One region of the Eubacterium sp. AF34-35BH genome, then DNA from elsewhere that is predicted to be linked to it. Evidence: riboswitches for the same ligand, from Rfam matches in the RefSeq annotation. Region 1 holds a riboswitch; the other holds the start of a gene.
What was found. A riboswitch is a leader RNA that binds a small molecule or an ion and turns the genes downstream of it on or off. The one in region 1 is predicted to bind cobalamin.
Positions count from the first base shown of each region.

Region 2: linked by a shared signal. The riboswitch ahead of DWZ69_RS03245 (DUF4430 domain-containing protein) and the one ahead of DWZ69_RS00045 (DUF4430 domain-containing protein) in region 1 are both predicted to bind cobalamin.

Region 1 is NZ_QUDZ01000001.1:211-16,900, forward strand. It holds gene DWZ69_RS00005 (aminotransferase class I/II-fold pyridoxal phosphate-dependent enzyme) at 1-1,745, shown strand, start outside; gene DWZ69_RS00010 (hypothetical protein) at 1,970-2,554, shown strand; gene DWZ69_RS00015 (DNA polymerase III subunit delta' C-terminal domain-containing protein) at 2,840-3,850, shown strand; gene DWZ69_RS00020 (stage 0 sporulation family protein) at 3,828-4,721, shown strand; gene DWZ69_RS00025 (tRNA1(Val) (adenine(37)-N6)-methyltransferase) at 4,741-5,499, shown strand; gene rsmI (16S rRNA (cytidine(1402)-2'-O)-methyltransferase) at 5,503-6,342, shown strand; gene DWZ69_RS00035 (hypothetical protein) at 6,644-6,874, opposite strand; gene DWZ69_RS00040 (nucleoside recognition domain-containing protein) at 7,216-7,818, shown strand; cobalamin riboswitch at 7,941-8,121, shown strand; gene DWZ69_RS00045 (DUF4430 domain-containing protein) at 8,260-9,333, shown strand; gene DWZ69_RS00050 (DUF4430 domain-containing protein) at 9,555-11,498, shown strand; gene DWZ69_RS00055 (energy-coupling factor transporter transmembrane component T) at 11,498-12,529, shown strand; gene DWZ69_RS00060 (ABC transporter ATP-binding protein) at 12,502-14,190, shown strand; gene DWZ69_RS00065 (ECF transporter S component) at 14,187-14,807, shown strand; gene DWZ69_RS00070 (ATP-binding cassette domain-containing protein) at 14,920-15,654, shown strand; gene DWZ69_RS00075 (SufD family Fe-S cluster assembly protein) at 15,654-16,580, shown strand.
Region 2 is NZ_QUDZ01000002.1:278,148-294,837, forward strand. It holds gene DWZ69_RS03245 (DUF4430 domain-containing protein) at 1-1,802, opposite strand, end outside; cobalamin riboswitch at 1,952-2,135, opposite strand; gene feoB (ferrous iron transport protein B) at 2,251-4,605, opposite strand; gene DWZ69_RS03255 (CotH kinase family protein) at 5,040-8,174, opposite strand; gene DWZ69_RS03260 (acylphosphatase) at 8,408-8,686, opposite strand; gene DWZ69_RS03265 (patatin family protein) at 8,879-9,730, shown strand; gene DWZ69_RS03270 (glycosyl hydrolase family 18 protein) at 9,896-14,971, opposite strand; gene DWZ69_RS03275 (InlB B-repeat-containing protein) at 15,274-16,690, opposite strand, start outside.

The sequences.
Region 1 (16,690 bases):
AATTAATTGAATATAGCAAAAATGGAAGATATCCATTGCATATGCCAGGACACAAGCGACAGAGAAAATTATTTGATTTTAATAAAGCGTTTGTCGGTGATGAAGATTCTTTTAATAAGTTAGTTAATAAGCCATTTGATAACTCGGTTAACGAGTTAAATGAAGATAAAGAAATAAGTGTATATGTTAATAACCAATATGATCCCTTTGATATAGACATAACAGAAATAAATGGTTTTGATGATTTGCATCATCCTGAGGGAATAATAAAAGCTGCTATGGAAAATGCTTCAGATTTTTTTGGAACAAGGGCTACATTTTTTCTTGTTAATGGAAGTTCATGTGGAATTTTATCTGCAATTACCGCGGTTACAAATATAGGCGATACTATTATTTTAGGGAGAAACTGTCACAAATCAGCTTATAATGCTGTTCAGCTAAGAAATTTGAATGTTGAATATGTGTATCCTGAAATAGTTGAAGGGTTTAATATAAGTGGTGGTTATAAACCGGAAGAAATTGAACAAAAATTTGTCGAAGCAGAAAAGAAAAATATAAAAGTTAAAGCTGTTGTAATAACAAGTCCAACTTATGAGGGTATAGTTTCTGATATTAAAAAAATTGCAGAAATTGTTCACGGACACAATAGCATTCTTATTGTTGATGAAGCACATGGTGCTCATATGATTTTAAGTGATGAGTTTCCTACTTCGGCTTATAAATTAGGGGCTGATATTGTTATAGAAAGTGCACACAAAACGCTTCCTGCAATGACACAGACAGCCTTTTTACATGTGCAGGGGGACAAAGTTTCAGTAAAAGATGTTCAGAGGATGTTATCGGTTTATCAGTCAAGTAGTCCATCTTATGTACTTATGTCCAGCCTTGACAAATGTATAAGAGAGTTATCAACAAAAGGGCAAAAAGATGCTAACGAAATGTTAATAACTCTAAAGAAATTCCATAATAGAGTTAAAAATTTTAAAGTATTAAAAGTGTTAGATCGTAGTATTATAGGAAAAAACAGTGTGTATGATTTTGATATTTCTAAAATTGTTATTTTTCTTAATATGAAGTTGAGGAGTATAGAAAAAGATAATGTAGAATTAAATATTACAAAACTAAATAATACCGTATCAAGCAATACCGTATTAAGTGATACTGTATTAAACAATACCGTATTAAGTGATACAGTATCAGATAAAGCAGAAATAAATAATGCTAAATTAGATAATGCCAAAACAAACAATACTGAATTAAGTACCGATAAAATAAATGAAACTTATGATGGAAAATATCTTGAGAGCATTTTAAGAGAAAAATATAATTTCGAAATAGAAATGTGTTCCAAAGATTATGTAATCGGTATGACTTCTATATGTGATAATATGGATGAGATATTAAGACTAGCTGATAATTTAGTGGAAATAGATAATTATATAGCTGATAAAATTAAAGATAAAAGTTTGTTAGAGCAAACAAATACTGAAATTTTATTAGAAAAAACGGAGCAGGTAATGACAATATATGAGGCATTATTATGCAAAAAAGAAAAAATAGATGTTTGTAATGCTGTAGGTCGGGTAAGTGCAGGATATGTGTATGTTTATCCGCCTGAGATACCAATTATTGTACCAGGGGATTTAATTACAAATCAAATGTTGAAAAAAATAATGGAATATAAAATGTCTAATTTAAATATAAAGGGAATTGATAATGAAAAAATTATTGTTATCAAAAGATAAATTTTTTATATTTACATTAATTATTAATTTATGTAAATATTTGATTATCTATTATAAATATTTAATTAATCATTATGAATAATTGATTAGTTACTGTAAATGATTAATTACTTATTATGAACATATAGTAGATATTAAAGGTTAGATAATGAATGTCAAAAATTCTATTATTATAATTATTAGGAATGGTATGGATTATAGTATGCCTGTAAGTTGGAGGAGATATGTCAAAAATATTTTTTGTATTGGGAAAAAGTTGTAGTGGAAAAGATACAATTTTTAGATATTTGAAAAATAATAAGGAATTAAATTTAAAAACAATTGTTGGTTACACAACAAGACCAATGAGAGAAGGGGAACAGGAGGGTGTGGAATATCATTTTGTTAGTAGGGAAAAACTTGCTGAATATAGAAAACAGGGAAAAATTATTGAGTGCAGAGATTATGATACTGTGTACGGAGTGTGGAGTTATTTCACATTAGATGACGGTCAAATTAATTTGGGTGCAGATAATTACATTTATATAGGAACTTTGGAGTCTTACAATGCCATGGTTAAGTATTATGGAAAAGATGTGGTGGTACCTATATATGTAGAAGTAGAAAATGGTGAAAGGTTAGAGCGTGCCATAAAAAGAGAGCGCTTGGAGAAAGAGCCAAAATACGCTGAACTTTGTAGAAGATTTCTTGCAGATGAGGAAGATTTTAAGGAAGAAAACATCAAAAATGCCGGTATTGAAAGAAGATACATGAATGATGATTTAGACAGATGTATTGCCGAGATTGTGGAAACAATTAATAAATTATGATATGATAAAAGTTAGGTTTGTGAATAATAAAGTCTTTGTTTGTAAGTTAAAGATTTTAGAGTTTATGTGAAAGAAAGACCGTAATCTGTAAGTTAAAGAATTTTAAAGTTTACGGAAAAAAAGACCGTAATCTGTAAGTTAAAGAATTTTAAAGTTTACGGAAAAAAAGACCGTAATCTGTAAGTTAAAGGATTTTAGAGTTTACAGGAAAAAAAGACTGTAATTTGCAGGTTAAAAGATTAGTAGTTTATAAATTATTAAATTTTGTTGGATATAAAGGATAGTATGGAGTCAGGAAGAATTTTAGGACAAAACCATATAGTAAAACACTTCGAAAATGCCATAAAGATAGGAAAGATTTCTCATGCTTACATTATTAATGGGGAAAAAGGCACAGGTAAGATGCAGCTTGCAGTGGATTTTGCAAAAGCATTGCAATGTGAGGAGTTTAATGGCAAAGCATGTGGGCATTGTAAGTCGTGTAAGCAGACAGATTCCAAGAATCAGCCGGACATAAAGTATGTTACTTATGAGAAATCCGGAATTGGTGTTGACGAAATAAGAGAACAAATTAATGATGATATAGATATTAAGCCATATAGTAGCAGGTACAAAATATATATTGTTGATGAAAGTGAAAAAATGACTGTGCAGGCACAGAATGCATTGCTTAAAACAATAGAGGAGCCGCCGGAATATGCAATAATAATTTTGTTGACTACAAATGCAGACACATTTTTGCCAACAATTTTGTCAAGATGTGTAGTTCTGAATATTAGACCGGTGAAAGAGGAATTAATTAAAAACAAGTTAATGTCGGAATATGGCATTGGTGCTTATGAGGCATCGATGGCAGCAGTTTTTAGTGGAGGTAACCCTGGAAAGGCAGTTGAACTGGCAACATCAGAAGATTTTAAGGATTTGAAAAATCATGTTGTTGGGGCATTGTTGTCGCTGGAAAAAGGTGGCATGGATATAATATCAAATAATGTAAAGGAAGCAGCATCTTTTAAGAAGCAGATTGATGAATATTTCAGTCTAATTAGAATATGGTTCAGAGATGTTTTATTATATAAGGCTTCAAAAAGTGATGATAAACTGGTATTTCAGGATGACTATAAGTTAATAGAAGAAATGTCAGAAAAAATAGATTATTATGGTATAAATATTATTTTACAACAGTTAGATAAGGCTCAGAGTAGAATAAAATCAAATGTTAATTTTGATGTAACAATGGAAGTCTTATTTTTAGCAATAAAAGAAAGGATGAATGATGGTAAAGGTAATAGGAGTTAGATTTAGACAGGCGGGAAAAATTTATAATTTTGATCCGCTGGATTTTAAAATAGAAGTTGGCAATCATGTAATTGTTGAGACAGCAAGAGGTATTGAATACGGAAAAGTTGTACAGAGTGTGCAGGAAAAAAACGAAGAAGACGTTATTATGCCTCTTAAACCTGTCATAAGAGTGGCAACTGAGGAAGATGACAAGATTGCCAAGCAAAATAAAGATAAGGAAAAGAAGGCCTTCTTTATTTGTAAAGAGAAGATTAAAAAACATGGTCTTGAAATGAAATTAATAGATACAGAATATACTTTTGATAATAATAAAGTATTGTTTTATTTTACTGCTGATGGACGAATTGACTTTAGAGAATTGGTTAAGGATTTAGCATCAGTGTTCAAAACAAGAATTGAACTTAGACAGGTTGGTGTAAGAGATGAGACAAAAATGCTTGGTGGTATTGGAATTTGTGGAAGACCACTTTGCTGTAGCACATATTTGTCAGAATTTATTCCGGTGTCAATAAAAATGGCGAAGGAACAGAATTTATCTCTTAATCCTACCAAAATATCAGGAATATGTGGAAGACTGATGTGTTGCCTAAAAAATGAGCAGGAAGCATACGAGTATTTGAATTCTAACTTACCAAATGTAGGTGAAACAGTTAAAACTTTTGATGGTTTAAAAGGAGAAGTTAAGAGTGTTAATGTTTTACGTCAGAAAGTTAAAATTGTTATTGAGCAAAATGACGAAAGAGAAGAACGTGAATATTCTGTTAATGAATTGAAATTTAAGCCAAAGAAAAAGAAATTTGAGTTAGCTTCTGATGAGTTAAAAGAATTAAAAGGTTTAGAAGATATGGAAGCTTCAAAGTTAGATTAGAAAAATCAAAAGGATAATTATGAATTTAGAAAAAGAAAATAATCTGTTTTTAAAAGAAGGGGAAAGGATAGATGACCTGGAGAGAAACGGATATAAAATAATTCAGGACAGAAAGCGCTTTTGTTTTGGCATGGATGCAGTTCTTTTGTCAGGCTTTGCCCAGGTTAAAGAAAACGAAAAAGTTTTGGATATGGGAACAGGCACAGGAATTATCCCAATATTGCTTGAGGCAAAAACTGTGGGTGAAGATTTTTATGCTTTGGAAATCCAGCAGGACAGTGCTGATATGGCAAAGAGAAGTGTAATTCTTAATCATTTAGAAGAAAAAGTACACATTGTTCAGGGTGACATAAAAGAGGCGTCGGTTATATTTAAGCCGGCTTCTTTTGATGTAGTAACATGCAATCCGCCTTATATGACAGAAAATCATGGGATTGAGAATTTTGAAGAGCCTAAGGCAATTGCAAGACATGAAATTAAATGTACTCTTGATGATGTTATAAGAGAGGCTGCCAAGGTTTTAAAACCCGGTGGAAGATTTTATATGGTTCACAGACCAAGACGTTTGGTAGAAATTATGAATCTTATGAGTGTGTACAAAATCGAACCTAAACGACTTAGAATGGTACATCCTTTTAAGGATAAAGACGCAAACATGCTTTTAATTGAAGGACATAGAGGACGCAAGTCCATGATGAAAGTGGAAGCACCACTAATTGTCTACAAAGAACAGGGTGTGTATACAGACGAAATTTTAGAAATATATGGAAAAAGGTAAATTATGGCAGGAAAGTTATTTTTATGTGCGACACCAATAGGAAATCTGGAAGATATTACTTATAGAGTAGTTAGAACACTAAAAGAGGTTGATTTAATTGGTGCAGAGGATACAAGAAACAGTATAAAATTGTTAAATCATTTTGATATAAAAACGCCAATGACAAGTTATCATGAATTTAATAAATATGATAAAGCAAAGGTGTTGGTTCAGGATATGTTACAGGGAAAAAACATTGCATTAATAACTGATGCAGGAACTCCGGGAATATCTGATCCTGGGGAAGAACTTGTAAGACAGTGCTATGAAGCAGGAATAGAAGTAACTTCTCTTCCAGGAGCTGCAGCATGCATAACAGCACTTACCATGTCAGGTCAGAAAACAAGACGTTTTGTTTTTGAGGCATTTTTGCCAAAGGATAAAAAAGAAAAGCAACAGGTACTTGAAAGTTTAAAAAATGAAGTGCGAACTACTATTATTTACGAAGCACCTCATCGTTTAGTTAAAACTTTAAAGGAACTGGAAAAAACAATAGGCAACAGACCGCTGACTATTTGTAGAGAGTTGACAAAGAAATACGAGGAAGCTTTTCAGACAACTATCAGTGAGGCAATTGAATATTATGACAGCAAGGAGCCAAAAGGAGAGTATGTTTTAGTAATTGCAGGAAAGCCAATGGAAGAAATTCAGGCTGAAAAAAGAGAACAGTGGGAATTAATGACTATTGAGGAACACGTTCAATTCTATATGAATCAGGATATGGACAAAAAGACTGCAATGAAAATGGTTGCAAAGGACAGGGGCGTTTCAAAAAGAGACATTTATAATGAGCTTATTAAATAATAAAAATTTATTAAGCGACGAAAGTTTGTGGAGAAGATGGATCTGACTGATTTATATTCCCATTAAAAAGTGCGTAAATTTTAAACTTTTAAAACAGATTAACAAACCTCTATGGGGGCTTTATTTAAGTGCACCTTTTTTCTGAAGACAAAAGAAAAAAGGCGCACTATTATTTTGGGGAAAACAATAAAATATGGTCAAAAAAGGTACTGTGCCCTAACGATTATAAATGGTTAGAGCGACAGCCCCTTTTTTTGGGGGGGGTGTGCGACCTGTTGTCGCTATATGAATTGATTTCTAATTAACAAAGATAATTTTTTAATGATTTTGTGATTTCATCACAATTGTCGTTAGCATGAATGTTAAGTTGTAAAGGTTTTGACAAATCAAAGGCGAATATCCCCATAATTGATTTTGCATCAACATAATTGCGTCCTGATACCAAGTCAAAATCATTTTCATACTTAACAATATCATTAACGAAAGACTTAACTTTCTCGATTGAGTTCAAGTTAACTGTAACTGTTTTCATTGCAAATACCTCCTTTAAAAACTGTCACTACTTGAATGGCACAGTTTCATCCCTCATTCGACATACAATACTAATGCCTAAAACAAATTAAGTCAAGAAAAAGAAAAGGGCAAAAATAACCAAAGTTTATACATTAATATATGAAAAAAATATCGTATTTTTATAGAAAAATCGGAAAGGTTTCCAATAATCTGTAAAAAAATTAGACAAAGTAATTTAATCGTTTTTATAAAATAGCAAAATGTACTATATTTTAGGCAAAAATCACTGTTGAAAAAAAATTCGTTCATATAAGAACAAAATCCTTAATATTATGTGTAAATAGGCAAAAAGAGCGGAAAATGTTAAATTATATTTGGACTTTTATGATTATAGTTGGTGTGGTTTATGGTGTGATAACAGGTAATATTGATAAGGTTGGCAACGGAGCAGTAATGTGGGCTGAGGAAGCTGTGAAAATATCAATAACAATGTTGGGGATAATGAGCATGTGGATGGGCTTTATGAATATAGCTGAGAAATCAGGCTTAGTCAAAAAATGTGAAAAAGCAATTAATCCACTTATAAATTGGTTGTTTCCCAATTTGCCATGTAACCATAGTGCAAGACCACACATAATTACAAATATAATTGCAAATGTTTTAGGTTTGGGCTGGGCGGCAACACCGGCTGGCTTAAAAGCTATGGAAGAATTAGCAAAAAATCCAATACCACAAAAGGGAAAAATAATAGAAAGTCATATTTCCACCAACGAGATGTGTACATTTTTAGTATTAAATATCTCATCATTACAATTAATTCCTGTTAGTATGATAGCATACAGAAGCCAGTATAATTCTCACAACCCAGGAGCTATTGTTGCACCAGCAATTATTGCAACCACAATAAGTACCCTGGCAGGAGTGAGTTTTTGCAAAATTATGTGCAGGAGAGTAAGAAAATAAAATAAATAATATTAGTGTTTGACACTGTAAAGCCATTAGTATAGAATGAGTGTGTCAATAAAATAAAAATAGTTATGGTCTGGATATATTTTAATTAATTACAATTAAAAAAAATTACATAAATTTAATGGTTGTATGTGAATATTAAAATTATTTAGTTTAAGGGAAGTCCGGTGAGAATCCGGCACAGTCTTTCTCTACTGTATAAGGGACGAAATAAGCATTATGTCACGGATGATTTCTGGAAGGCGCTTAGAATAGGATGAACTTGAGTCAGGATACGTCAACATAACCAGCTGGAAATCGTAAGCAAGGCGAGTAGGAGTATATATGGCCCATAAGGGTTTTTTTGTCTTGCTTTTTAAGCAGGACTTTTTCTAATTTTAGAGAAATTTTATACTTGATTTCTGAATAAATTTATATTGACAAAAGGAGGATAAAATGAACAAAGTAACAAAGAAGATTTTAACTTTGTTAATGGCAGTAACATTAGTTGTTGGTATGTTTACTACAACATATGCCAATGAAACAAAGAAAATTAACGTAACATTTGCTATTGAAAGATTTACAATTGGACAGGGCTTTTTAGTTGAACCGGTTACAGTTCAGGTAAACGAAGGGGCAGCAGCTAAGGATGTTTTAGAAGAAGTTGCCAAGGAAAAGAATTTAACAATTAATTTATCATCTTATGGATATTACATTGATTCAATCAGTTATGCAGATACAGGCGTTATTAATATTCCTGAAAGTATTCAGAAGATGCCAAGTATTGATGTTGACTATGGTTATGGAAATCAGCATTATGATGCTCCAACAAATACAAGTACAAATGCGTTATTTACAGATGACCAGAAGTTAGGTTCAGGTTCATATAGTAGTTTAGCAGGTTGGATGTATACAGTTAATAATGTTGCACCTGATGTGGCAATGGATTCACAGCCTGTAAAAGATGGAGATGTTATCAGACTTCAGTTTAGCGTTTATGCAGGTGGAGCTGATTTAGGTTTTGTAAGTTACTATGAAAATATCGAAAGTGCGAAACTTCCAAATAAAGATGCACTTACTAAATTAGTAGCTAATACACCAGACAACCCTCAGGTAGTAGCAAAGGCAGAAGCTATTAAGGTTCTTGCAAATTATGATGCAACTCAGGAAGATGTAGATGCTGCATACACAAACTTAGAAAAAGTGCAGGTAACTACAGCAGAACCTACAACAACACAAAAGACAACTTTAAAAAAAGCAAGTATTAAGTCTTTAAAGAATGTTAAGGGTAAAAAGGTTAAAATTAAAATTAATAAGGTAACAGGTGCAAAAGGTTATCAGATTAAATATGCAACAAATAAAAAATTCAAAAACTGTAAATACAAAAACACAAAGAAAACAACATATACACTTACTAAGCTAAAGAAAAAATCAAAATGCTATGTAAAGGTTAGAGCTTACAAGAAGTCAGGAAACCAGAAAGTATATGGTAAATGGAGTAGTCCAAAATCAGTTAAGATAAAAAAATAGCAGGAAGATTGTCGCAGTAGATTTTTTATAAATTTGCTGCGATAATTTTTAATGTAATAATAAATTCTTTCAGAATTTCTTATTACATTAAAACGTTTCACTAGGAATGCACCCTGGCGCGAAAGGAAAAATGTTGCGCGGCAACACGCACTCGGTGCGAAGAATGCCGCAAGTAACATTCTTTTATAATAGAAATCTCAACAAAGATAAAGGTGTAGAAGATGAGAGAAAAAGTTTTAAGTACAATAAAAAAATTAATATTTATGTTTTTAATAATGTTGTGTGTTGTATCACAATCTACTTCTACACAATGTAAAACAGTATTAAATAAGAAACAAACGGAAAGCTATTTACAGAAAATTTCCAAATATGAAATGTCTACAATTCAAAATCCCCAGTACGGAAGTATAGGTGGCGAATGGTTGATGATTGGATTGGCACGTTTTGAAAAAGTTCCGTCATCTTATGTAGAAATTTATTTAAACAATTTAAAAGAATATGTGAAAAAGTGCGATGGAGTTTTATCAACAAGAAAATACACAGAGTATTCGAGAGTTGTTTTAGCTTTAACTTCATTAGGTATTGATCCTGAAAATTTTGAAGGCTATGACTTATTAAAATCTTTGGCAGAATTTGATAATGTAAACAAGCTTGGAATCAATGGACCAACTTATGCATTAATAGCTTTAGACAGTGGAGATTATGCAATTCCTGAACCGGCAAAAAGTTATGATGGAAAAGTTACAACAAGAGAAAAATTGGTTGGTTTACTTGTAAATGCACAAAACGACGATGGCGGTTGGTCATATATGGGTGGCAAGTCAGATGTTGATGTGACAGCCATGGCAATGCAGGCGTTGGCAAATTATAAGAAACAAAGTAAGGTGGAAAAAGCATTAGAAAAAGGAATTGAATACCTGTCCAAAAAGCAGAATAAAACAGGGGCTTATTCCACATCTAATAGTGAAAACTGTGAAAGTACAGCACAGGTTTTAACAGCAATGTCAATGCTTAATATTAGCGTAAAAGACAGTAGATTTATAAAAAATAGAAATACAGTATTAGACGGTTTGTTGCAATTTTATTCAAATGGTGCCTTTAAGCACACTAAGGATACTTTTGTAAATCAAATGGCAACAGAACAGGGCATGTATGGACTTGTTGCGTACTACAGGAATTTAGCTGACGACAGTAATCTGTATGATATGGGTGATGCCAAAAAGAATAATAATTATGGCACAGATAAGAAAACTAATAAAAAATCTTATGAAAAAAAGGGCAGTAAAACATCAGAAAATAAAAAGAAAAATAGCCTAGGTAATACTACAGACAATAGCACAGGTAGCAAGTCAAATAATAATAGTGTAAGTTCCGGAAATAGCAAAAAATCAAATGCATCAGTGAATTCAAATAAGAATATTTCAGGCACAAATAGTGATACGAAAAACAAGTCAAAAAATAGTAAAAGCAAAAAAAGTAACAACAATAAAGATAACAATAACAAAATTAGTAATATAGAAGATTCAGGAAATACAGCAGAATCCGTAAATGTATCAGAGAATGAAGCCCACAAAGCTATAAATCAGAAACAGAAAGAAAAATCCGTAAAAAATTGTATAATACTAATTTTAATAATTGCTGCATTAGCGACAGCTACAGGTATAGGAATTTTTGTAAGAAAGAAAAAGAAAACTACTAAGCTAACAATGGTTGCATTAGTTTTGTTAGTTACAGTAACAATGTCAGGTTGTGGTAAAAGTAATGCACCACAAAAGGAAGCCGGAAACTGCACCATTTTGGTAGAGTGTTCAACAATTTATGACAACTTAAAAGATTTAGACAAAGGGTTGAAAAATCATATACCAAAAGACGGCATTATATTAAAAAGTCAGAAAGTAAAATTTTATGAAAAAGATACTGTTTACGATGTTCTTAAAAGACAGCTTGATAAAAACAGCATTCTTATGGAGGCATCTTTTACGGGAAAAAGTGCGTATGTAGAGGGCATTGATAATATTTATGAGTTCTCCTGCGGGAAGAAATCAGGTTGGATGTACAGTGTAAATGACAAATATCCACAGGTAAGTTGTAGTGAGTACACTGTAAAAGATGGCGATGTAATAAAGTGGCGATACACATGTGATTTAGGCGAGGATGTAAAATAGTGACAGATGAATTTTCAAGATACCACCCAGTTGTAAATTTAATATTTTATTTACTTGTATTAGGAACAACAATGTTTCAAATGAGTGTAGGGTTAGTTTTTATTTCTCTTTTTTCGGCAGTAGTCTATTATTTTATGCTGAAAAAAACAGAGGGATTAAAGTATTGCGCAGTAGTTGTAGGTATAATTATTGTCTCTGCAATTATAAACCCATTGTTTTCTCATAAAGGTGGAACGTTGTTGTTTTATCTGTTTACGGGAAATCCTGTAACTTTGGAATCTATTATTTACGGATTAATATCTGCAATTATAATAGGGGCAATGTTGTTGTGGTTTTCAACTTTTAATCAGGTAATGGGCGTGGAAAGAATCTTAGGTGCAATAGGAAAAGTGCTACCAAACGTGTCTCTTTTAATAACCATGATAATGAGATTTATACCCCAGTATACAAGGCACCAACGTAAAGTTTCAATGGTAAATAAAGTCAATAAAAGAAATTATGACGAGAAAATAAATCTTTTAAATAGAGAAAAAACTGAAAAAGAAAATGTTATAGAAGCACGCAAAAGACAAAAAAAGAAAAGTGGTATAGAAGCACATATAGGACAAAAAAAGAAAAATTATATAGAGGCATGCAAAAAACAAAAAAAGAAAAATGGTATAGATAAGATAATTGATAGCATAAAAGAAGGCAGCAGAACTTTCTCAATAACCACCACCTGGGCGTTGGAAAATTCAATTTACACAGCGGACTCCATGAAAGCAAGGGGGTTTGGAACAGGAAGAAGAACAAATTACAGCAATTATAAATTTCAAAAAAGAGATTATTTGCTAATGGGCTGGCTGGTAATTTTATGGTTGGTTGTTGTTTTTTCATTAGAGAGAGAAAAAGTTTACACTTACTATTATCCTTTTATACAAGTAAAGAATAATATGGTTGTGTATTTGATGTACGGTTTGTTGTGCTTGACACCTGTATTAATTAACGTAAAGGAGGAAATAAGATGGCTCATATTGAAATCAAGAATTTAAGTTTTAAATACAAGACCTCAGAAAAAAATAGTTTGTCAGATGTTTCCTTTACAATTAATAAGGGGGATTTTGTTGTATTATGTGGAAAATCAGGTTGTGGAAAAACAACATTGCTTAAATGTTTAAAGCCTAATATTATGCCGGCTGGAAAAACTGAAGGCGAAATATTGTTAGAGAGTAGAAACATAGAAAGTTTAACTGACAGAGAGCAGGCAAAAAAAATAGGTTTTGTAATGCAAAATCCTGAATATCAGATTGTCACAGACAAAGTTTGGCATGAACTGGCATTTGGCTTGGAGAGTATGGGTGAAAAGAACGAAATTATAAGAAGTAAAGTGGCAGAAATTGCTGAATATTTTGACATAACTGATTTGTATAATGAGAATACAGACAACCTTTCAGGGGGTCAGAAGCAGCTTGTAAACCTTGCAGCTGTAATGATAATGAATCCTGAAATTTTGGTGTTGGATGAACCGACATCTCAATTAGATCCAATTGCAGCAGAACGGTTTATGGATATTGTAAGCAAAATTAACGAAGATTTTGGAATTACAGTTATTATTTCAGAACATAGACTGGATTATCTTCTTAAATATGCAAACAAATTAGTTGTTATGGAAGAGGGCAAGTTAGTACAGTGCGGTTGTCCACAGGAGGTTTTAAGGGAAGCGTTGAATATGGAAGTAAGTCCTTTAATGCCAATACCAAGTAGGATTTTTAATGGGCATAACGGCGCAGGTCAAATTCCTATATCCACGAAAGAGGGAAGAAGCTGGCTTATAAATTATATAAGTGACAGTAAAGATGAGTCATTTTTTTCAAAAAGAAATTTTGCTGAAAAAAAATCCAGTGAATATAAATCTTACAAAAAAGATGAAAATTTGAGTGAATGTAAATCTTATAAAAAAGATGAAGATTTAAATGAAAGGAAATCTTTAAATTTGGGATTCCCTACATCATATAACAATGAAAAGAATATGAGTGTAGTTAACGTGAAAGACGTGTGGTTTAGATACGAAAAAATGAGCAGAGATATTATAAAAGGTCTAAATCTGCATATAAATAAAGGAGAAATATTCTCAGTTATTGGTGGTAACGGAACAGGAAAAACAACTACAACAATGTTGCTTAGTGGTATTCTTAAACCTTACAGGGGCAAAATCAAGGTGAGGGGTAAAATAGGATTCTTGCCACAGGACGTGCAAATTCTCTTTGAACAGGAATCTGTAATGGAAGAATTGAAAAAAGTGGACAAGTCATTGATTGAAAAAATGAACTTGCAAAAGCTTCTAAATATGCACCCTTATGATTTAAGTGGTGGGGAGCAGCAGAAGGTTGCCTTGGCTAAAGTCCTTGGAGAAAAGCCGGCTGTTTTGTTATTGGATGAGCCTACAAAGGGAATCGACAATATTTACAAAGAACAACTGGGAATTCTATTAAGGGATTTGGCTGAAAATGGAAAAACAATTATTTTAGTAAGCCACGATTTAGATTTTTGTGGAGAGTATTCAGACAGATGTGGCTTGTTTGCTCAGGGAAGTTTAATTAGTGAGGACACTGCCAGAGAATTTTTTCTGAACAATAGATTTTATACTACTACAATTGCAAAATTAGCAAGGGGGATTATTGATGGTGCATACAAAATGGAGGACATGTTATGATAAGACATTATTACATAGTATCCATACTTATAATTGTGGCGGCAATTGGAATTTTTGTGTGGTCATTTGAAAAAAGAAAACCCAAAACAAGAGAAATAGTAACCCTTGGTGTTCTAACAGGCATGGCGATTGTGGGTAGGGTTATATTTTTTATGACACCACAATTTAAACCATGCGCAGCCATAATAATAATTACAGGAATTATGCTGGGTAAACAATCAGGATTTTTATGTGGCTGTTTAACTGCGTTTATTTCAGACTTCTTTTTCGGTCAGGGACCATGGACCCCTTGGCAGATGATTGCTTTTGGTTTAATAGGTGTACTTTCGGCAATTGTATTTAGTGGAAAAAGACAAAAGCATGCAGAAAAAAGAGTTCTAATTAGTATATATGGTTTTTTTGTAACATTTGTGCTGTACGGACTAATTCTTGATACGGCCACAGTTGTTATGTACACAGACAAGCCAAGGTTGTCTACGTTTCTGGCAACTTACGGTGCAGGTATATTTTTTAACTTTGTACATGGTTTATCCACTTTTGTTTTCCTAATGATTTTGTCTCAGGAAATGTTTAGAAAAATAAAAAGAATAAAAGTTAAATTCGATATGTTTAGTTAGGTAGTATATAAAAATATTTTAAATTGGCAACTTAAATAAAAGTTTAATTTAACATATATGATAAATATGTTATAATGAGCTGTAAAAAATAATAAGAAGAGAGGTATAAATTGTGCTTAAAGCAGAAAATTTATCACTTTATGTAGATGATGAAGGGGAAGAAAAGTGTCTCCTTAATGATATTTCATTTCAGGTTGATGATGGGGAAATGCTTGTTATTACAGGTCCAAACGGAGGTGGAAAGTCCACTTTAGCCAAAACATTAATGGGTATTAACCATTTGAATAGTGGAAAAATTATATTAGACGGTGAGGATATAACAGATTTTGACATTAATCATAGGGCAAATGCAGGAATCGGCTATGCATTTCAGCAACCACCAAGATTTAAAGGTATGACAGTTTTAAGACTTTTAAAACTTGCGTCAGGAGAAAATCTTTCAGATGAAGAATGTTGTAATCTATTGAAAGCCGTTGGCCTTTGTGCAAAGGATTATATTCACAGACAGATAGACGGAACACTTTCAGGTGGAGAGATGAAGAGAATTGAGATTGCATCTGTGCTGGCTAAGGAACACTCACTTTGCATTTTCGATGAACCGGAGGCAGGAATTGATTTGTGGAGTTTCTCAATGCTTATACACAAGTTTGAAGAAATCCATACAGAGAAAAAACAAAGTCTTATTGTAATTTCACATCAGGAAAAAATTATCAATATGGCAGATAAAATTATGATTATTGATAATGGAAAGATTAAAAAAATAGGCACTAAAGATGAGGTTCTACCATATCTTACCGGTGTGCAGGAATGTCATAAATGTGCAGAAGAATTGGAGGGAAGAGCGTAATGGTGAAGCTTAACAATGTAACTGAAGAAGTTTTAAATGTTATTAACGATAATGAATTTAGCCAAAGCGGTGCCTTCAATCTTAGAGAAAATGGCGTATCCATTTGTCATGGAGACAGTGAACATATTAAGATTAGAAAAAAAGAAGACAATCCGGGAATAAACATTTATATTGACGGAAAAACAAACGGTGAATCAGTATATATACCGGTGGTTGTTAGTGTTTCAGGTATGATTGATCTTGTTTATAATGATTTTTACATTGAAGATGGGGCAAACGTAAACATAATTGCCGGCTGTGGAATTCATAATAGTGGTTGCAATGAAAGCAGACATGATGGTGTTCATACTTTTCACGTTGGAAAAAATGCAAATGTACGATACGTGGAGAAACACTATGGCGAAGGTAATGGAACAGGCGCAAGAGTTTTAAATCCTGTTACAAATATCATTGTGGGAGATAATTCTGTTTTTACTTTGGATACAGCGCAGATTGAGGGTGTAGATTCAACTGTTAGAGAGACAAATGTTGAACTTGGAAAAGAAGCCAAGCTATATGTAACTGAGCGTCTTATGACAAGTGGCGAGCAGAAGGCAGAGTCAAATATTGAAGTTCAGCTTAACGGCGAAAACAGTTCGGCACAGATAGTTTCAAGATCCGTTGGAAAAGGAAATTCAGTACAGACATTCCATCCAAATGCCATTGGAAATAACAAATGTCAGGCCCATATACAGTGTGATTCAATTATTATGGACAAGGCTGAGGTTGGTTCAATACCGGAAATTAGAGCAAAAAACATAGATGCGGCAATTATTCATGAAGCTGCAATAGGAAGAATTAATGATGAACAGCTTCTTAAGTTAAGAACATTAGGTTTAACAGAGGAAGAGGCTGAAGCAGTTATTATACAAAACTTTTTAAATTAAAAAATATAGTGTCCAAAGGTCATAACCCAAATTGTGTAAAAACAGGTGGAGTTATGACCTTTTAATGTTGTAGTTTTGATTACAGAGATTGTTATGTGTTACGCACTTTT
Region 2 (16,690 bases), on a different contig from region 1:
TTTAGTTTATCGTCAATTTTCCAACCTTTTAATATCCCTGGTCTGCCAATTGACTCCAAATAAAATCCTGTGCCTGTTGTCCCTGTGTTAGTAAATGTAAAGCCACTTCCATCCATTGCTCTTTCAAACACATCTGCTGCACTGTCACCATAATAAATGTCAACTTTCTTAGGTTTAAGTAAAACGCCTAAATGTATAACCTTTGCATCTATGCTGACCGTTGCAGTTCCTATTACTGTTCCCTGATCTATGTATGTACATTTAACTTTATAAGTAAATACTTTATATCTTCCCTGATTGTCGGTTAGCTTAATTTCCAAATTATTAATTCCATTTTGTAAATTAAGTAAATAACCAACATATTTTGCAGACCAGCGATATTGAATCTTTTTGCCATTTAACTTAACTTCTATTCCATCATAGTAAATCCTGTTATCTTTATAGTCCTTGGCGCCAATGTACAACGTAAAAGTTTCTCCATTAATATCCATTCCATCTTTTATATTTATGTACTCAAGAATTGGTTCTGTATCTTTTGTAGCCAATGGCACATATTTAACCGTGTATGTTTTATTTATTGAAACACCACCTGTGTCCACTGCTTTCAGTCGTATGGTGTTGTTTCCAATTTTTAACTTCGTACTGTAAGCATTTTGGCTACCTTCAATAATATCTCCATTGACAATTACTGAAAGTTTCGCCTTACTACTTCCATTTCTAACAAGTGCAAAAAAGCTTATTTTATCTGCATTAACTGTCTGATTTTCCAAATCTGTTTCGATTCCGAAACCTTCCTGATACTTTAAAACAATTTTAAAAGTTTTTGTTATTTCATATTTGCCATACTTTCCTTTGGCAATAATTTCATTTTCCCCTTCTTTTAATACAACAGAATATTTACCATTTTCTCCAGTTATATTTTTGCCATTTAAACTAAGAAACATTTCTCCATTATTGTTTCCCATTTTTGCCAGTGCAAAAAATTTAAAAATCGGTGATGATACTGTTTGATTTTTCAAATCCGTAGATATAAAAAGATTTTCTGTGTCTACGTTTACTGTATATTTTTTCTGTGCATTTATTTCCTGACCATCTTCAGTTCTGTATGTAATGCTAATTCTTATTTCATTTGCGCCCTCTTTTAGCACAACTCTGCCATCAAAATTAGTTACAACCATTTCATTTACATAAACCAGTTGTTGCTCAACTGTAAGACTATCTATTAAATGCTTTATCTTAAATGAATATTCATAAGTTGATATTGTTTCTCCATCCTTAATGGTTGTGGAAAAATATTCTTTCTTAACTTTTTTATTTTTTACGTGGGATACATATTTTCCGCCGTCTTTTCCCGGCCCGGTATTAGAAGGGTTGCTTCCTCTTGATTTTTTGGAAGTGTTATTTAGATTTGTGTTCTTATTACCTATATTTTTTGTATTCTGATTGCCTTTATTATTATTGTCGTTTCTATTATTCTCTACATCGTTACTTCTGTTATCAGTATTGTTACTACTATCGTTATCTGACTTATCACTTTTATTGGCAGTATTGTAATCGCTGTTGATATCTGACTTATTACTTTTATTATTTGTGTCTTCCTGATTTTGTGAATTATCTATATCATATAGATTCAGATTACTGTTTTCATAAACTTTGGACGTATCTGCCAGTTTATCTTTCATTGGATTGTCCGGCACATCCCCCCGATTATTAATTACATTAAATGTAGTAACAATAACAGCAATAACCGTAATTATAACGACTATATTATTTATTAAATTTTTGTATTTTTTCTTATCCATAGTCGCTCCTGATTACTTTTATCATAACAATTAGCTAAGTTGTAAATTCTCTTACATAGATTAAATCTCTGCTTATCAAAAACTATATTTTTGAAATAATTTACTATAAAAAGGCAACAAAAAAACACATCCTCCTCACCCGGAAAATATATTTAAACCACATATATGGCAGGTCTCCTGACTCAGCTTCATCCTTAAAAGCGCCTTCCCAGTTTCCCAGTGACATAATTGCTTTCTCGTCTGCATTACAGTAGTGGTGACTGCTTCGGGTTCTAACCGAATTCCCTTTTAATCGACACAAACGTTTTATTTACCTTAGAACCTGTTAGATTCTGTAAGTAAATAAAACCTTTTGCCCAACCATATACTGATATTCAATTAAATTGTTTTTATAATAGCATTATTTATCCTATATTTCAATGGACATAACTTACACAAAAATGTATATTTATACAATCATAAGCACCATCTTAAACAAAAATGCTATTATCCAGGCAATTACACATTGTAAAACCACAAATCCTATTGCCCATTTTCCGCCTAATTCTCTTTTTACAGAAGTAACAGCGGCTACACATGGTGTATAAAGTAAAGTAAATACTAAAAATACTATTGCACTTTTCACATTAAACATCGATGTTATGGCTCCACCACCTAACAATACTTTTAGTGTACTTACAACACTTTCCTTTGCTGTAAATCCTGTGATTAATGCTGTTGATGCTCTCCAATCTCCAAATCCTAATGGTGCAAATATTGGAGCTATCACTCCACCTATCATTGCAAGCATGCTATCTCCTGCATCTTTTACTAAGTTAAAATGTATGTCGAATGTCTGTAGGAACCATATTATCATTGAAGCTAAAAATATAATTGTAAATGCTCTTGTTATAAAGTCCTTCGCCTTATCCCACATTAATCTTAAAACACTTTTGGCACCAGGTAATCTATAGTTTGGAAGTTCCATTACAAATGGTACCGGTTCTCCCTTGAATTTAGTTTTATCTAAAATAACAGCATATAAAATTGCCACAATTATTCCTGTAAAATATAAGCCTACCATTACCAAAGCTGCATTGTGACTGAAAAACGCAGCTGCGAAAAATGCATAAATAGGAATCTTTGCTGAACAACTCATAAATGGTGTAAGTAAAATAGTCATTTTTCTGTCTCGCTCTGATGGCAATGTTCTTGTTGCCATAATTGCAGGAACTGAACAACCAAATCCAATTATCATTGGTACAAAGCTGCGTCCTGACAAACCTAATTTTCTAAAAGGTTTATCCATTACGAAAGCTATTCTTGCCATATAACCACTATCCTCAAGTAATGACAAAAAGAAAAACAATACAACTATTATTGGAAGGAAACTAAGTACACTTCCCACACCAACAAAAATTCCGTCAATTACTAATGATTGCAATACTTCGTTAACATGTGCCCCATTCATTGCATTTTCACATAAGTTGCTTAAATAGGTTATTCCCATATTCATAAGGTTTTGAAGCCATGCTCCTACCACACTAAATGTTAACCAGAAGATCATTGCCATAATAACAATGAATGATGGAATTGCTGTGTATTTTCCTGTTAAAACCTTATCAATTTTTTTGCTTCGTATTCTTTCCTTACTTTCCCTTGGTCTGACAACTGTCTGTTTACATATTTTGTCAATAAATGAAAAACGCATCTTTGCCAAAGCGGCATGTCTGTCCATGCCACTTTCTTTTTCCATTTGGATAATAATATGCTCTATCATTTCTTTTTCGTTTTGATCTAAATGAAGTCGGTCAATTACTTCCTGATCACCTTCTATAATCTTACTTGCTGCAAAACGTATTGGGACTTCATTTTTATGGGCGTGGTCATCAATCAAATGCATAATTGAATGAATGCCTCTATGTACTGCACCACCATCTTCTCCCTCAGAATCACAAAAATCCATTCTTCCCGGACGTTCTCTGTAAATTGCCACATGCATTGCATGCTCAATTAACTCATCCACACCTTCATTTTTTGCCGCTGAAATTGGCACAACAGGTATTCCTAAAGAAGCCTCTAACTTATTTACATCTATTGCTCCTCCATTGGCAGTAACCTCATCCATCATGTTAAGTGCAAGAACCATAGGAATATTAAGTTCTATTAATTGCATTGTCAAATAGAGATTTCGTTCAATATTGGTAGCATCCACAATGTTAATAATTCCTCGTGGTCTGTCATCTAGAAAATATTGGCGGGACACTACCTCTTCACTTGTATAAGGTGACATTGAATATATGCCCGGCAAGTCCACAACCATTGTATTTTCCTGGCCTCTAATTGGGCCATCTTTTCTGTCTACAGTAACTCCGGGAAAGTTTCCAACATGCTGATTTGCTCCTGTTAGTTGGTTAAACAATGTTGTTTTACCACAATTCTGATTTCCTGCAAGACCAAATGTAATTAACTGACCTTTAGTTATTTTTTCTCCTCTTTGTTTAACATGATAAATTCCCGGCTCCCCAATATGAGGATGCGTTGTTTTGTTATATGTTGCATTACTCTCTTTTTGATATTGTTGCTCTATGACCTTTTCATCTACAAGTTCTATATCAATACATGCAGCATCATCCTTCCTAAGAGTCAATTCATATCCCCATATTCTATACTCTATAGGATCTCCCATTGGAGCTGTTTTCATATATTCAATCCCTGTTCCTTCAATAAGTCCCATGTCCAAAAAATGCCTTCGAAGTTGTCCTTCTCCACCAACATGTATAATTTGACCATGTTCCCCTTTTTTTAACTCAGATAATTTCATAATTTTCTCTTTTCTTTCCGTAAAATAAAATTACAGTGCCTATTTTATTTCCTCTGCTATTATGCTGATAAAACTTAAACACACACTATAATAAGTATAAAACATATTTTTTGTTTTACAAATACATATACAATAATTCATTATATTTTTCCAAAATAATATATAATTAACTTATCAATATGGACTTTGCTTTTCCAAAATTACTTAATCGCTGTAAATTTTTTGTTAATTATATTTTAAGTTATATAGTATTATTGTGCAAATACCTATAATTAATAACTTTCCATGGGTAGAAAGCATAAAAAACTACACCACAAAAATAACACCTTTCATAAAATTTCAGGAAACAATAGGCAAATAAGAAAGTCTACGGCTTTAGTGTTTCTAAAACCATAGACTCTTTGTTAATAAACTAAATTTCCATATTAAGTAGTTTATTCATTATTTTTTGCCTTCTTTTTATCAGTTTTCTTTTTTGTAGTCTTCTTTCTGCTATGAGATGTCTTTTTTACTGTTTTCTTAGGTTTTACAACTTTAACCTTTTTAGAAAATGTTCCCTTTGCTATTTTTGTTTTTCTGGCTTTCAAAACAATTTTTTTAAGTTCCTTATTTTTTGCAAACATCGTTTTTGTTAATTTTGCTACGTTCTTGCCAATTGTAATTTTCTTTACATTTGTTAAATTAGCAAATGCTTTATTTTCAATGGCAGTTACCTTGAAAGTTTTATTGCTAATCTTAACATTTCCGGGAACTTTAACACTCTTTACTTTTTTATTCTTTACGCCTACAAATGTTACTGTATTTTTCTTGCCTGTATATGTTACCTTGTAAATGTTGCCCTTAACATTGTACAGACTACCTTTCTTTACAACATTCTTAGATTTGTCTACAACATTAACTATGCATGTTGAAACGTCGCCATCTTTTACCATAACAACTGCAGTTTTTCCTTCTGCAACAGCATGTATAACTCCACCTACTCCAACTTCTGCAATAGACTCATCAATTCCGATAAATGATGGAAATTCACTATAAATTGCATTGTCAGGTGTACTTGTAATGTTTAGTTGTCTGTATTCACCAACATTCATTGTAATTTCATTGTCATCTAATAAATAACTTTCATAGTCAAAGTCACGTGTTTCCTGCTGGTTGCATACATGAACTTTACATGTTGCCTTAACTCCGTTATCTGTGCTTACAGTAACTACTGCGTCACCTGGTGCTACTACATTTAGCATACCATCATCTACAGTTACAACATTTTCATCACTTGATGACCATTTTAAATTAGAGAATGTTGTGTCAAAAGGTGCAACTGTCGCAATTAAAGTAGCTACACCTATATCTGTTGAAATATTCACTTTTGTTTTATTTAAGTAAATTTTCTTTGCTTTTACAACTTCGTTTTCAGGTATATATTTTGCTGTTAATGTAATTGACTTTGGAACAGCATCATATGTATCAAAATCACCTTCATAGTCATAACCTTTTTTCTTAATATCTTCTAATTCAGCCTTTGTCTCATCATCTAAATCGTCCGTACTCAAGTCTGGATGGAGTATTATGTATTCATCATAAGTAAGATGATATTTTGTTGTCCAGCCTGCAAACTCATAGCCTTTTTTCTTAGGGACTGTTGGTACATTGCTTAATTTTTTGCCAATGTATTCTTTACCAGTGTAAATTGTTTTACCGTTTGCTACATATTTTACTGTACAAGGTGTAGGTGACAAAGTCTTAATATTGTTATCAACCCAATTAAGTCTTTCCTTTATCCAGCTTCTTAATCTTTCAACTTCCTGGTCATAAGTTAAATTAACAGCAGAATCACCCTCGTTGTAATTAATAGGTGATATACCCCATTTTTCAAAATTGTATAAAGCTGACTGTTTAACTTTCTCCTTATATTTATCAAGCTGTCCACCGTCTTTTATAAGTTCTTCAACAGCAGCCTTTAACTCTGGCCAGCTATCTACAACTTTTTTAGAAAAGCTTTCATCTTCAAATAATCTTTCCAACCACATATTGCTGTTTTCTGTCCAGCCTGTAGTTGAAAATTCACCATATTCTGTTGAGCCCCATGCCACATAATCAAAATCCCAAAGTGGTCCCCAGAATAATTTGCCGTTTCTTGGTTTGTATAAATATGTACTTGTTGAAACATATCCATCGCCATTCATGGAAAATTCCTGAACTAAATAATAATAAACTGTTGATGCCACGTCCATCAAATCTGAATATGAAACACCCTTTTCATTTTTGAAATTCTTTCCGTAGATAGCATCTTCAACACTTTGGACATAATTTTTTATGTAATTGTATTGTGTTTCATTGTAGTAATCTTCAAAGGAAGGGCTTTCAATTAAGAAAGTGTTGCTCTTCTTTGTTTTAAAAGATTTTTTTTCTTCATTACCATAAGGTTCAAGTGATAATAAATAACCACCTGTTATAAATGGTTCCTGTGTTTCATGCATTGCATCTTCATTTGCTTCTAAATCATCAATGTTTACTCTAGTTTTCCCAACTCTTACATGTTCACACAAGAAATAGCTTCCATAATATTCACCATTCATTACCACGTCAACGGGTTCACTTTTTGGTGTAAATGGCATATTCAATTGACTGCCAAGCCAATATGTAATCTTATTTCTTAACAAACTATTGTCATAATAGTTTGCAAGTAAAACCCAATGTTTATTCTTGCCCATACCAAGTAAATCAGCTTTTTTGTCTAACTTAATCTTGTAAGGTTTCTTGTCCACACCCCACGTGGAATTTCCTCTACCTCTAATATATTCTAACTGATAAGTTCCGCCCTTTGCTTTTTTACCTGTATATTCACATGTGTAATTATCAGGAACTGTCATTGTCATGTTGCCATAACATTCTGCACTGTGGTCAGATGAACCATTCATTTCAGCAATTGTTCCCTCTGATTCATCAATGTTAAAGTAAATTGTTGGAACTGTGCTTTCAACAAATTCAATAGAACTAATATGAAATTTAACATTATCTGCAGAAGCATCTAATACTTTAAGTTGAACTGTATGCTCACCTATTAAGTTCAAACTTGAAATATCTATTGAAATATTCTTTGGGTTTCTCCAATCATTTTTCTTCTTCTGTCTGTTAAGAACTGTTTTGGCAATTGGCTCACTTGCACCATCAACATAAATTCCTAACGTTACTGTTGTTCCTTTTTCTGACATAGCATCCAGACTAATTCTGTCAATTTTTGAACCATTGAAATTAAGTGTCTTATCAAGAACAATCTGATTTTCTAATAAGTTTTCTTTTGTACCACTGAAAATAACTGATTTTGATTTTTCATCTTTTGTCATTTTAATTGTATTATTATCATTTTTAAGTTTTCCCTGATCTAACAGCACTGACATATACTGTCTGAAGTAATCACCCTCAATTTTTAGTTCATCCTTTTTGTCTGTGGCTGTTACATTGCCATTAACGTCTGCTTTTGTGGTTACATTGCTAAACACTGTAGCAGGTGCGACCATACAAACAGACATCAATATTGCCACCGCTTTTACTACTTTTTCCCTTCTCATATTTTTATTCCTTTCAGTCTTATTTGGCTGATTGCTTCCTTTATTTACAATCAACCATCTACTTATCAAATCACACCATACTGTGAGCCTTTAAATTTTGATGCAATTGTGATGCACTATCATAATAGCACCCCACTCTTTATTGTCAATATCTGTAACGTTTTTATTTTAAATGTTATTGTATATTTTTATTTTCTCTGTTCTTTCGTTGTTTGTGCTTTTCACTTTTTTGCCTATTTTATCTGGAAACAGCTTTCTTCCTTAACTTTCATATCCGTCACTTCCGCCTCATCCACTCTAATAAAATAATCCCCCTGCTTTATTCTAAAAATATACATTTCAACATCACGATAATCTCCCTGTACTTCCATTTCCACGTTGCCATCGTATAAATTTCGGACATAACCTGTTAAGTTCATCTTATTTGCCTCTGTATAACAAAAATATCTAAAACCTACTCCCTGTACTCTGCCCTTAAAAATAATATGTTTTCTAACTAATTTTATTTCCATTTTTATCTTCCTTTCATATTCTAAACTGCAAAATCATCAAAATAGCATACTTATTTTTCTTTTTCATTTTAACATTCTTCCCTATTTGTGTTAAGATACTCTTGATTACAGTGTATCAAAGTCATTCCACATCTGTGCTTGTACTATGATGGGGATATGACTTTGAGACACGACTTTAGAAAGGATTGTGTTATGAAAACAGGACTTGTACTAGAAGGTGGTGCCATGCGTGGCATGTTCACTGCCGGCGTTTTAGACGCCATGATGAATAACAATATTACAGTAGACGGAACAATTGGTGTTTCAGCCGGAGCAACTTTTGGTTGCAATTTCAAATCCAAACAAATTGGTCGTACTATAAGATACAATATGAAATATTCTAAGGATCCACGCTATGTTGGAATTCGTTCTTTAATTAAAACAGGAGATTTATATGGAGCCGATTTTTGTTACAGAGAAATCCCCGAAAAGCTGGATGTTTTTGATACCAAAACCTATCAGGAAAATCCAATGGCTTTTTATGTTGTTGCAACAGATGTAAATACAGGAAAACCGGTATATCACCTTTGCCCTACAGGAGAAGCTGATGATATTGAATGGTATAGAGCTTCAGCATCAATGCCCTTAGTTTCACGTATTGTAAAAATTAATGGTCTTGAACTTTTAGATGGTGGTATTTCAGATTCCATACCAATAAAGAAATTTAAAGAAATGGGCTACGAAAAAAACATATTGATACTAACCCAGCATGACGGCTATCGCAAAACCAAAAGCAGTATTCTTCCATTATTAAAAATGAAAATGGGTAAAAAATATCCCAACCTTATTCACGATATGGAAATCAGACACAATGAATATAATAAAACATTGGACTATATTAAAGAACTTGAAAAAGAAGGTTCTGTTTATGTTATCAGACCTAAAAATCCAATTACAATTAAACGAACTGAACGTGATCCCAACAAGCTTAGACTTCTTTATAATGTAGGCTACAAAGAAGGGCTTGAACATATTGAAGCAATGAAAAAATTTCTAAATCAATAAAATATATTTTAAAATTTCTTTTCGCACCAAGGTGCTTCCCTGGTGGAACGCTTTTTATCTAATAGAAATTCCAGTGGAATTTCTTATTACACAAAAATCACAGGTAATTTCACTTTTGTGAAATCCCTGTGATTTTTTTATATGGCTTACATTATTTATGTATAACTATTTTATCTTCTGCCATACATCCCACTGACCTGACTTTTCAGGATTTTCTCCCTTTGTCCACCATTTTGCTCTATATACGTGTCCGTTATATGAAACATAATCGTCTCCTAAATATATAGTTGATGCATCCCAAGTTGGATACTGACTAGGTTTCTGTGTTGTTGTTTCAGGTGCCTTTGTTGTAGGCTGCTCTGTTGTTGTCTCAGGTGCTTTAGTTGTAGGTTCTTCTGTTGTTGTTTCAGGTTTCTTTGTTTCTTCCTGATTATTTCTTAATGATGCAAGGAATGCTCCATTTTCTTTTGCAAAAGAGTTATTGTTCTGACTTGAATCCCAGTTAATTGACCATGTCATAATTCCTCTTAAGCCCGGATACTTATTATTAAGTTCTGTAAATGCACTTTGAAGATCCTTATTTGCAATCTGTCCACTACCTGCCGCACTTACTGATGATGGAACACCAATGACAACCTGATCTGGTCTAAGTGGAGCAAAGTATGTTGAAGCATCTGTTGAATTTGTATAATATGCACCTACATGGAATCCCTTTAAGAGCATTTCACACATTGCAACTGTGCTTTCCTTTGTACCCATGCTATAAGAAGTTCCATCAAGTCCTGTAATAGGTGCTGAATTATATAACTGTACATGTACATATGATGTTTCGTTTCTTAATGCATTAATCATAGGTAAATATACCCCTGCTCTGCTATCACAGTATTGATTAATTCCACCATAGAATGAGTAACCTAACTGTACATAAAATGTTTCAGGTGCCCATGATAAAATGAAATCATCACCATAGCTACTACAAATAGTTCTAATTGCTTTAATCATATTTACAATCTTTGGAGATGTAGGATTGTTAATGTCCCTATCATTTCCACTTTCAAACTGTACTGAAGACTGTTCTAAATCAATATCAATTCCATCAAATCCATATTCATCTACAATAGATTTAATGTCACTTACAAACTGATTTACCGCACTCTGTGATGTTAATGAGAAGTAGCCTTCATAACCACCAATTGATAATACAATCTTCTTGCCCTGTGCCTGAAGTTCCTTAACATCTTTCTTGAAATCTGCTTTTGTATAATCAGCTGTTAAACCTGAAATATTGAACTGCATTTTTCCGTCTGTGCTACCTGCACTTACAGGTTCTGCAAATGAGATTTTAATTACATCCCAGTTTTTATCAACATCTCTTAGTTTAATAAATGGATTTCCACCGTTATTCCATGTATGATAATAACCAATTAATAATTTTGATGAAAGTCCTGTTGATGGTTTTACATCTGTACCTGTTGACTGTTCCGGTTTAGTTGTAGTTTCTTCCTTCTTTGTTGTTGTCTGCTCAGGTTTCTTTGTTGTAACTTCTGCCTTTGTTGTAGGTTCTACTACAGGTTCTGTTACCTTTGCTGTAGTTGTTGGTTCCACAACAGGCTCTGTAGTTACCTGTGTTGTTGTATTTTCAAGACCTGTTACTACTACTTCAAGTTTCTGACCTGCTGTTTCTTTTCCGTTATAAACAGCCGTAACCTTAATTATATGATTTCCGTTAGTTGCAAATGTATAATTAAGCTGAGTTGCAGTATTGTATGTTCCAAATAACTGGCCGTCTACATATATGTTATATGTCTGACCCAAAGCCATCTGTTCATTAGTCTGTCCCCAGGCAAATGTTACATCTCCCTTGTTCTGGGAAATCTTTGTTAAACCAATAACTTCAATTGGCTGTTTTCCGTCAACTGTTGTAACTTCTTCTGCCTTCTTGGAAGTTGTTGTTTCCTGTGTTGTTGTAGGTTTAACTGTTGTAGTCTGTTCTGTTGTTTTAGTTGTTGTTTCTGTAGCTTTTGTTGTTGTAGGCTGCTCTGTTGTTGGTAGTTCGTCCATTGTCTTATCCATAGCCTTAGCCCACGCATAGTTGTTAGTTGCATCCCAGTTAATTGACCATGTCATTACACCCCTAAATGACTGGTACGCTCTTGGTGCAGTAAAACTTCCTGATGATGTTCCGTTCACAAGTGCTTTTACAGCAGTATTAATTACATCAGTTGATACATAGCCACTTCCTGCTGCTTTAGCAGTTGATGGTAAGCCCAATGCTACCTGATCAGCTCTTAATCCGTTCTCTAATAATAAAGTTGCAAGTGATGTTAAGAAATCTGCAGTTCCAACCTGTGCATTAAATCCGTTATAACCAATCATACCACCTGAGTTATAGAACTGTGGATAACAGATTGTAAGAATATCCTTAATCTTGTATGCAAGTCTGTAGTATGCTGATGTTGCTGCTGTTCCATTTGGATTTGTATCCTGGAAATAATATGTTTCCGGTGCCATTGTTATAATAAAATCATCTCCGAAATGATTATGTACTGTTCTTAATGCTTCAGCAATATAATCTGTTCCTGATACTGCACTACCTTCAAAGTCAATATCAACACCTTCAAATCCATATTCCTCAATCATTGAAATAAGGCTCTTTGCAAATTCATCTGCTGCTGCCTGATTTGTAATATAAGTAGTTCCTTCAGCGCCACCTACTGAAATAATTACATGCTGTCCTTTTGCTTTTGCATCTTTGATGTCCTGAATAAACTGTGCTTTTGTATAGCCACCTAAGGCATTGCTTAAATCCTTATCAAGCTCAAAAGTAACCTTACCAGGTGTTGTTGATGAGTTTGCAAAAGATACACAAATCATGTCATAGTAACTTGGAACATCTGAAATCTTTAATGCTGTTGAACCATTAAGGAAGTTATGCCAATAGCCTGTTACCATGTGCTGTGGAAGTTTTGAATTAACTGTGTAATTATTTTCAACAGTTGTTGTTTCTTCTACAGAACTTCCTCCCTTAGTTGTTGTTTCGATTTCTCCTGCTACTAAATCACTTCTAAGTTTCCACAATGTAAATGCTTCTGTTGGTGTCCAACCTGAATTTGAAGTATGTGCAAATGTACATTCATATACATTTCCCTGATACTGAACAAGGTCTCCTATGTTGTAAAGAACACTGTTTGGTGACCATTCAGGATATGCACCTGTTGAAGCCTTCTTTGTTGTTGTCTGTTCCGGTGCAGTTGTTGCAGGCACTTCAGGAACTGTTGTTGCCTGTGTTGTCTTGCTTGTTGTTTCAGGCGCTTTTGTTGTTGCCTGTGTTGTTTTACTTGTTGTTTCAGGTGCTTTTGTTGTAGTAACTTTTTCTGTTGTTGTTTCTACAACACCGCTTTCATTATTTTCATATAAAACATTTCTTGAAATAATGCTACCACTTGAAACCGCTTTCTGTCTAAGTGTAACTGACTGAATATTGGATAAGCTTGCAGTTCCTTTACCTGACTTAAGTGTAAATGTTAATGTATCACCAGGTGCCACTGCTTTTGAACTCCATTCAGGTGGTGTAATTACTGTATTTCCATTTTCAGTTGTAATTGTTCCACCTGCACTCCAGTCTCCTGTTAAAGTTTCACCGTTAATTGTTTTAATTTCTAATGAAGGATAGCTTAAAGTCTTGCCAAACTTTTCTGCCCATGGCATAACCGAAATATCTTTTGCTCCACTTGGAAGTGTTACTTTTGCATTTGTATTCTGCAAATTCAAAGTATATGACTCTCCTGAAGCCTGCACATCTAATTTAATGCCATCCATTTTTGGTGTAGTAATTTCATTAGTTGGAAGTGCCTCTGAACCATATAAAGATTCCTTCATTGCCTTAGTAACTGAATTTGTACTATCCAATGATGCCATCCATGAAATAAGTCCGCCTAAATGTTTACTCTTTACATATTTTCCTTTTTCAGCTACTGATTCTTCAGTATCACATGTAAAGAACATACCTGTTGACTCACTATAAAAATAGTTTGCCTTTGCTGTATCATCCCAATATTTCTTTAAGTTATACTTGCTTATTAAAGAGTTAATGTCTCCGTATGCATAAGTTACGCCATTTTCTCCTGTTGCGTCTGCATATAAGCCCGGATTCTTAGGATCTCTTCCTGTTTCCTTTTTAACTTCTTTCCAACCTCTTGTGTAAGGTGCAATACCAACTACAATCTTTGAATAATCAATGCTGTCACCGTATTTATTTTCAAGATACTTAATGCATGAATCAACTGAAAGACCTGCGTCCCCTTCATCATATGCAGGATTTGTATAAAGCGCTGTCTGGTGAGCTGTAAAACCTCCCCAGGCACCATTTAAGTCATATGTCATCATATTTGCAAAGTCTACAATTTTTAATACCTTTTCGTATTCTATTGCAGCCATCATCTTTGGTGATGCTGACATTGCCACTGATAATTCATAATACTTTCCATCAGCTTCTCCATAGCTGTCTAATGCATCTCTAATTGCCTGTAATAACAGTGTATAATTCTGTGTGTCTGCTGCTGAGCCCTTGCATCCCTTATCAATGGCAACGCCATTGCCTTCAGGATCAGGATCTCTGTCCGCTGTTGGATATTCCCAGTCAATGTCTACAAAATCATATCCATAGTAATGAACAAATTTTGCAACATTATTTGCAAAGTTCTTTCTTGTCTTTTCTGACGCTGCAAGTTTTGGGAAATCCCCTGATCTTGTCCAACCACCAACAGAAATACCAATCTTCATGTTAGGATATTTTTGTCTTAATAAAAGCATACCTCCTAACACGCCTGCGTATTTGTTGTCTGTGCCAACTGAATATCCTACATTTGGATTTTCATAGTCCGCCCATGTGTCTGTTGTGATTAAATCACCATTTTCATCTGCATCCATAAATGCAAAATTCAAATGTGTTATTAAACTACCGTCAATCTTATCAGGTGTAAAATTTTTCTGACCTGAATAAATTGACCAGTCACCGTAATACATTACGTTACGGTATGGTGCCTTATTTGCTTCGGCTTTTTGTGCTGCTACCTGTGATGCCTTTCTGGCTTCCTCAGTAACTTGTGCTTTAGCTGCGCTATAACCATACATAAGGTTTATTACCATTACCAATGTTAAAGCGATTCCGCTAATTCTACGAAGCAAACTTTTTTTTGATATAGATTTTTTGAAATTCATTGTACCCTCCCATTTTTTCATAAATCTAAAGCTTCTCCTCCACTAAAAATTCTAGACTAAAAACATTTTTAAGAAAACGTAGGCTTATTTTATTGGGTACTCTTTTTTCTAAAATCATTTTTGAAAATATTTTCATCCACAAACTTTATGTGAATATATTCTTGTTAAGTTCACTGGCATTGCACGTGATAATGTAATAAAAAAGAACCAATATTGAAAAAAAACATTTCAATACCAGTTCATTTTTTTAATTTTAAAATGTCAATAGTTTATGCACAAACGTTGAAAAAAATGACACAAATGTTGATTTTTTAGAATTGTTTTTATTGTAAATCGTATATTTTTGCTTCCGTAAAGAAATTTGTGTACATGTTTGGATTGTAAAATCCTCTATGCCATAAGAATACTTCTTGGTTTATATCTACAATTGGTCTGGCATTTCTAACAAATGAATTTCCTGTTAATTCAGAAAAAAATTCCTTGTTTAACTGAATTTCTTCCTCATCATAATTGTAAATTTCTATTTTATCAAATCCATTTTCTTCCCTGCCTAAAACTATCCTGTTATCTCCTATAAAGGATGCCCCCAATTGGTACTTAGGATTCCACAATGGATTTCCACCGTTGCATATTTCCAAGGATTTATCTGTGTCATATAGATTATAGACCGAATTCTTTGTTGCAAAGTCATATTTAAAAGTAGCATACAATATCATAGGCTTTTCAGGTTCTGTTACCGCAACATCTAATAAACGTTGAGACTGACCTAAAGGCTTACTTACTATAATATCAAATTGGTCTGAAGGAATATTTGCTTTTCCTAACAATGTTTTATTATCAGAATTATATATTTCATTTGTATCCAAATTCATAAATCCCATTCTAATATTTGCATCTTCTGCATCAGGATTAGATGTCATACAAATTCTAATAACACCATTTGTTGTTGTAGGCATAAATTTACAATAATACTGCATTTTTGCTGTTATTATTATTTTTTCTGCACTCCATTTTGTTCCATTAGGTGAATAACGGTACGCCCAGCTTTTATTACTTACTCTGTAAAAAATATAATATTTATTCTCATATTCAATAATCTGACTATAACAGGTTTTACCTGATGATCTAAGAACCACATCTGTGTCAAACCTATGTATATTCTCCTGCTCATTTGATATTCTCACATGTATCTCATTATCATCATTATGACCGCCGGAATAGACGCACATAATTCGACCGTCATTCATAACAGTAACCGCCACTCCATTATGGTCATCAACTTCCGAAATTTTTTTAAGTAAAGTTTTTGTGGTTTTATGACTTACATTATTATATTCAGCTACTCCGCTATAGCCTTCGCTTGTAGTAAAGCCCCAATATACATTGTCTTGCAAATTATTGTAGGATATAACTTGTGGATAAGACCACCAGCTCCAAATCATGTCACTAGCGCCTTCCCTGTTAATATTCAAAGCTTCTAATTGCCACTTTGCGTATAGTCTTATGTTACCTCTTGTGCCTTTTTTTAGCTTTTTAACTTTTTTAGTTAACTTTTTATCCTTGTACCAGCCTACAAAAGTATAATTCTCCTTTGTTGCCGGATATAATTTTACACTCCTCTCACAAGTATATTTCTTCTTATTTCTATAATCATTTACACCACCATTAGAAGTGTATGAAAGCTTATATTTAACAGCCTTCCATAAAGCATAAATCCGTTTGTTTCCCTTAGAACCTTTT